DNA from 3 places in the Oceanobacillus sp. FSL K6-0118 genome. Region 1 is predicted to be linked to each of the others. Evidence: riboswitches for the same ligand, from Rfam matches in the RefSeq annotation. Region 1 holds a riboswitch; each other region holds the start of a gene.
The links. A riboswitch is a leader RNA that binds a small molecule or an ion and turns the genes downstream of it on or off. The one in region 1 is predicted to bind S-adenosylmethionine.

Region 1 (2,274 bases):
TTTTCTACCAAAGTCTGGAGCACCTTTTTATTGGAATCTTTAATAAGTGATTCGAAATCTAGGATAATTATATCACAAAAAAATCATATTGTAACATAATTGTAATACTTCAGTGATAAAATCAAAAAAACTGCCACATCTCCGTGCTGGCAGCTTTCATGGTGTTACTTTATTTTATTTTATTAAATCCTTTAATTCATCTACCCTATCCAATTTCTCCCACGGGAACTGAACATCTGTTCTACCAAAATGGCCATATGCCGCTGTGTTTTTAAAGATTGGTTTTCTTAGGTCTAACATATTAATTATCCCTGCAGGCCTTAAATCAAACACTTTACGAACAGCATCCACTAATTTAGTTTCATGTACTGTACCAGTTCCAAATGTATCAATAGATATAGAAACGGGTTCCGCTACACCAATTGCATAAGCTAACTGAACTTCACAAGACTTCGCAAGTCCTGCTGCAACAATATTTTTTGCAACATAACGGGCTGCATAAGCAGCAGAGCGGTCTACTTTTGTGGAATCTTTACCACTAAATGCCCCTCCGCCATGTCTTGCATATCCGCCATACGTATCTACTATAATTTTACGACCAGTTAAACCAACATCGCCTTGTGGTCCCCCAACAACGAATCTACCAGTTGGATTTATAAAATATTTCGTATGGTCATCTAGTAATTCTTTAGGCACTATAGGAAGAATTACTTGTTCTTTCATGTCTTTTTCAATCTGTTCTTGAGATACTTCTGGATGATGTTGAGTAGAAATAACAATAGTGTCAATACGAACCGGATTATTATTTTCATCATATTCGACAGTTACTTGTGTTTTTCCATCTGGACGTAAATAATCTACTATATTTTCTTTACGAATATCTGCTAATCGTTTAGATAATTTATGTGCTAATGAGATTGGTAAAGGCATAAGCTCTTCTGTCTCGTCACAAGCAAAACCAAACATTAATCCTTGGTCTCCCGCTCCAATTGCAGCGATTGCTTCGTCACTCATTTTGCCTTCACGTGCTTCTAGCGCTTTATCTACTCCCATCGCAATATCTGGAGATTGTTCATCTATTGCTGTTAAGACAGCGCAGGTATCTGCATCAAATCCATATTTAGCTCTTGTATAGCCAATCTCTTTCACCGTTTTCCTGACAATTGCAGGAATATCTACATACGTACTAGTAGTAATTTCACCAGCTACTAAAACAAGACCAGTAGTTACTGTAGTCTCACAAGCAACTCTTGCATTGGGATCATTTTTTATAATTTCATCTAAAATGGCATCTGATATTTGATCTGACATTTTATCTGGATGCCCTTCTGTTACAGACTCAGATGTGAATAAACGACGTTTTTCAGCCATAAGGCTCATTCTCTCCTTTAATTGGTGTTACGGAACTCTTTTCATTATTTCGATTAAAGATCTTTGTATATTCTATATATAAAAGCATTGAAGAAACCATTGCTTTTTATATAATAAAGAAGACTTCCATCAGTGGGGATTTTCCTTCATTCCCCACTGTCGTACTTATCGGACCTTTGCGGGTAGTTGATCTCCCACTTACCTTCTTTGTTCTTCAGAAGCTTGAGGAGGGAGTCTTACTGCCCATTTAGGTGGGATAAAAGGAACTGTTTCTTCTTTAAAAGCAAAAAAATCCCTATCCTACATTGAGGAAAGGGTTCGGTCCTTTCACTCTTATTGTTCAAGGAATGATCCTTGCTTCAGGTAAGCACCTTTTCACAAGCGTGTGAGGTTGCTGGGCTTCATAGGGTCTGTCCCTCCGCCAACTCGGAATAAGATAGTTTCCGTCCATTGTTATCGTAACGAAATGTGTGAGTAATGTCAATAACTTTTCCTCTACATATGATGGTTGAAGCAAATAAAGAATACTTCCATCATTGGGGGTTTTCCTTCATTCTCCACTGATGGTTAGTCGCACTGATCGGATCTTTACGGGCAGTTGATCTCCCACCTACCTTCTTTGTTTCCTTAGAGGCTTGAGTGGGATAGAAATATTGTAGTTATTTCCGTTAATTTAACAAATAGCAAATTTTACTAAATTGAAACATAAATAGTATGGATTATTTTTGTATATGTGTTATACTAATAATCGAATGTAATGAAAAGTACAATTTTTAGCAGTTAGGAAAGTATAGATTCTTTCTCGTTTGGGGTACCGATTACCCGCCCCACTGTATAAATCTGCTAAGTGCAACTAACGCATTCGCTAAACCTATCCTATAGTGAATGCCAAGTTTTCTAATT
Region 2 (2,274 bases), 530 kb from region 1:
AGGTACGTCTTCTAATGTAATGACGTTTATGGCTAAAGGGAACACAGCATTATCCGTAACGGTAACAGCGTTATCAACATTGCTTGCACCAATTTTAACTCCGTCATTGACTTATTTGTTTGCCAGTCAATGGCTTTCCGTGTCATTCATGGACATGTTCTTGTCGATTGTCCAAGTCGTCTTATTACCAATCGTTTTAGGTGTAGTTATCCGGATGCTATTTAGCAAACAGGTCAGTAAAAGTGTGGAAGTATTACCACTCATTTCAGTCATTGGAATTGTAGGAGTAGCTTCAGCAGTTGTGGCTGTAAATAAAGAATCGATTATGACTTCAGGACTTCTCATTTTTGCAGTCGTCGTACTACATAATTGTTTAGGATATTTGTTCGGGTACTTACTCGCGAAGGCAATCAAACTTAATTTTAAAGATCAAAAAGCAATTTCTATCGAAGTTGGCATGCAAAATTCAGGACTTGCCGCGTCGCTTGGGCTTGCTCATTTCTCGCCAATTGCAGCCGTTCCTGGTGCAATCTTTAGTGTTTGGCATAATATCTCAGGTCCACTCCTTGCAAACTGGTGGGGGAAGAAAGAGCAAGCTGAACCTGGTGTTAAGAAAACTGCATAAGTTTATTTGCTGCTCTTGTATGGTGAAGTATGTATTCTTCACCATACAAGAAAGTTTGACCTATCAACCAAGATATTGTTTCTGTGGGTAATAGTGAATTAGGCCAAAGGTTCTAATTTTTTTGGTGACAATATCCCTGTTGATAAAAAAGTCCTTTTCTGAAAATTTCCTGTTGACAGATTCCTTTTGGTTATGTAAGATGTTATTAATTCTTACTAATTGAATATGTTTTCCTTATCAAGAGTCGGGGTAGGAACCTGGTCCGTGGATCCCGCAGCAACCATTACTAAAGTAATAAGGTGCTAATTCCAGCAAGCTGATGCTTGAACGATGAGGGTTGGTATATATGACCTCTTCTCATCAGAAGGGGTCTTTTGTTTACCATTTTCTTAGAGGGGTAATCAAATGGAAAAATTTTTAAACACAATTCCGATTAAACATATTGGAAAAATTATATTCTTAGTAAGAAAAAATGTAAAGGGAGAGATTTAGAATGACAATTACAAAAACAGATAGCTTGTATAAGAAGGAATATTTCGGGAGGATTTTTGAATTAAAGGAATATGCACCAGAGGCTTTCGAAACTTTTTTCAAATTTAATGATCAAGCATTAGCAGAAGGAAAGCTTTCGGTTAAATTAAAGGAATTAATTGCAGTAGCGGTTGCGCATATTACAGGTTGCCCGTATTGCATTGATTTACATGTTGGAAACGCAAAGAAAAATGATTCCTCGAAAGAAGAAGTTGCAGAGGCAATTTTTGTTGCGACTGCACTGAAAGCTGGTTCTGCTTTGGCACATGGTGTGAATGGACTGAACGCTTTTGATAATAGTGGAGGTGAAGAGTTCTATAAAGCATCTTACTTTAATCGATTGAAAGAATTTAATGCATTAAGCGAAGAAACGTTCCAGGCTTTTGTGAATTTTGATGGAAAAGCAATAAAAGCTGGAAAATTATCCGTAAAAGAAAAAGAACTAATTGCAGTAGCATCTGCACATACAACAGGTTGTGTATATTGCATTGATGTACATACCAAAAATGCGAAGAAAGCTGGGGCAGACTTAGAAGAAATTTCAGAGGCGATTTTCGTTGCAGTTGCGCTTAAAGCAGGTTCTGCAATTGCTCATAGTGTAAATGCGCTAAATGCTTATGATGAGAAATAAGAAAAGGAGAGATACGCATTGAGTAAAAGGAAACAGATTCATTTAAACGGTTTTGTGCAAAATTCACCTTCTCCACATTCTACTGGATTATGGAAACACGAAAAAGATCAAGGAACGAAACATAATCGATTAGAGTTTTGGACGGAAACAGCGAAAGTATTAGAACGTGGGAAATTTGATGCGGTTTTTATTGCGGATGTATTAGGAACCTATTCGGTTTATGGAAACAGCCATGATGCAGCGGTACGTCATGCCGTACAACTTCCTGCACATGACCCATTGTTAATTATTTCCGCAATGGCTCAAGTCACGGAGCATATTGGCTTCGCACCGACAGTTTCAGCCACATATGCACAGCCATATGCATTGGCACGCCAATTATCTACCCTCGATCATTTAACAGAAGGTCGTGTAGCGTGGAATGTAGTGACTTCGTATTTGGAAAGTGAAGCTATTAATCTAGGATTATCTGGACGTCTCCCGAAAA
Region 3 (2,274 bases), 1.5 Mb from region 1:
TTGGTGGCCGCTCATACTCATTATTATTGGTATTATTCAGCTAATCAATCGTACACTTTCTTGTACAGTGTCAGGTTTCCTATTTTTATTGGTTGGTGTCTTATTTTTCATCAATCAATGGTTTGACCTTCATTTAATTTTTTATTTGTGGCCGCTTATTTTCATTTTCATTGGTTTCGTTATCATACTTACCAGGGCTAAAAGTGGAAAAACTAAACATACGAGCGATAAACTAAGCACATTCTTGTTATTTTCAGGTGCGGAGATTAAAAGTCAATCGAAAAATTTTCAAGGTGGTAGCGTTGTGACAATAATGGGCGGTGTGGAAATTGACCTCCGTGATGCAGTCATTGCAGAGGGAGCTATGCTTGACTTCACTTCTATCTTGGGAGGGATAAGCATCATCGTTTCAGAAAATGTTCAGGTTGAAATATCTGGTATCCCCATTTTGGGTGGATGGGAAGATAGTACAAGAAAACATGGAGAAAGTGAAGAAGTTGTTGTATTAAAACTTAACTGCCTTACGATTCTAGGTGGATTGGAAATTAGGAATTAATAGATTGTCTATAATTGGCTTTTGTATACGGTAACCTAAAATGAGTAACGGTACGATCTCTTAAGTAAATTATTCTCATTAGTTTGTTGGGGTAGTACAATATTCTAAATATACAATCTTCTAGGGAAGATATTGACAATTTTATTTTCTGAATGTAAAGTATAATGTAATGTTTTTGTTATATTAATTACTTTGCAAATTCTGGCAAATGTCGGAGATAGGCATCTTTTAATTTCATAATATATTAGTTCTTATCTAGAGAGGCGGAGGGACTGGCCCGATGATACCTCGGCAACGGACATATAAGTACCGTGCCAATTCCAGCAAGCGAAAAGCTTGGAAGATAAGAGGAATTTCAGTACATATAATATTTTTTATATTACTCCTGAATCCTTCTTCTTCCATGAAGAAGGATTTTTTGTTCTATTTTATGATTTTTATACGATGAAAACATTATTCGACTAATATCAGGAGGCGCCAGGCATCATAGAGGCAAGAAAGGGGATAATAACATGATAGAGTTTCAGAATCTTGGGAAGGTTTATGATAGTGGTGGAAAGCAGGTTCATGCTTTAAGCAATATAAACTTAAAAATCAACAAAGGAGAAATTTACGGAGTTGTTGGTTATAGTGGTGCTGGTAAAAGCTCACTTATTCGCTGCGTCAATTATTTAGAGTGTCCAACTTCAGGTAAAGTCATTGTGGATGGTCATGATTTATCTGTTTTATCGGAGAAAGAAATCCGTAAAGTGAAGAAAAAAATAGGGATGGTTTTTCAGCACTTCAATTTACTAAACTCCAAAACTGTGTATGCAAATGTGGCAATGCCACTTGTGCTTGAAAAGGTACCAAAGGAAAAGATGAAGAAAAGAGTTCACGAATTACTAGAGTTTGTTGGCTTATCCGATAAAGCAGATATGTATCCAGACCAACTTTCTGGTGGGCAAAAGCAGCGGGTCGGTATTGCAAGGGCATTGGCAACTCAGCCTTCCATTTTACTTTGCGACGAGGCAACATCTGCTCTTGATCCGCAGACAACAAGTTCTATTCTACAGCTTTTGAAAAAGGTCAGTGAGGAATATGATATTACGATTTTAATGATCACCCATGAAATGTCCGTTATTCGTGAAATTTGCGATAAAGTTGCAGTCATGGAAGCGGGTCAAATTATTGAAGAAGGCAATGTATTCGATGTCTTTACAGCGCCTAAAACAAAAACAGCGCAGAACTTTGTCAGTACTGTCATGAATGATCAAATACCAAGTTCCATTTTAGACATGATTGATAATAACAATGGGTCACAAAATATATTCCGAATTAATTTTATCAATCAATCGACAAGTAAGCCCCTTTTATCACAGCTTGCTAAAAAATTTGATTTAGATGTCAATGTTTTATTTGGGAGTATTACGGAACTTCAAGGAATCCCATTTGGAAATTTGATTGTTCAATTTCAAGGGTCTGAATCTGAGGTGAAACGAGCATTAACGTACATGCACGCAAAAGAAATAAGCTTCAGGGAGGTGACATCACATGCTAGTTAATTCCGAACAAATTATAGAAGCAATAATTGAAACAGTACAAATGGTAGGTATATCCTTTATTTTCTCCATCATCCTTGGGTTACCGTTGGGTATTGCACTTTTCGTAACTCGTAATGGACAAATACTTGAAAACAAACCAATTTTTGCGGTATTAAATGGAATTATTAATATATT

Region 2: another riboswitch for S-adenosylmethionine. It lies ahead of MHI02_RS16345 (carboxymuconolactone decarboxylase family protein); the one in region 1 lies ahead of metK (methionine adenosyltransferase).
Region 3: another riboswitch for S-adenosylmethionine. It lies ahead of MHI02_RS05995 (ATP-binding cassette domain-containing protein); the one in region 1 lies ahead of metK (methionine adenosyltransferase).

What each region holds. Positions count from the first base shown of each region.
Region 1 covers NZ_JBBOVR010000001.1:2,687,806-2,690,079, forward strand. Annotated here, with positions in the region: gene metK (methionine adenosyltransferase) at 175-1,371, opposite strand; SAM riboswitch class I at 1,702-1,809, opposite strand.
Region 2 covers NZ_JBBOVR010000001.1:3,215,204-3,217,477, reverse strand. Annotated here, with positions in the region: gene MHI02_RS16350 (bile acid:sodium symporter family protein) at 1-625, shown strand, start outside; SAM riboswitch class I at 857-962, shown strand; gene MHI02_RS16345 (carboxymuconolactone decarboxylase family protein) at 1,119-1,787, shown strand; gene MHI02_RS16340 (LLM class flavin-dependent oxidoreductase) at 1,806-2,274, shown strand, end outside.
Region 3 covers NZ_JBBOVR010000001.1:1,141,517-1,143,790, forward strand. Annotated here, with positions in the region: gene MHI02_RS05990 (LiaF transmembrane domain-containing protein) at 1-556, shown strand, start outside; SAM riboswitch class I at 805-906, shown strand; gene MHI02_RS05995 (ATP-binding cassette domain-containing protein) at 1,069-2,100, shown strand; gene MHI02_RS06000 (methionine ABC transporter permease MetI) at 2,090-2,274, shown strand, end outside.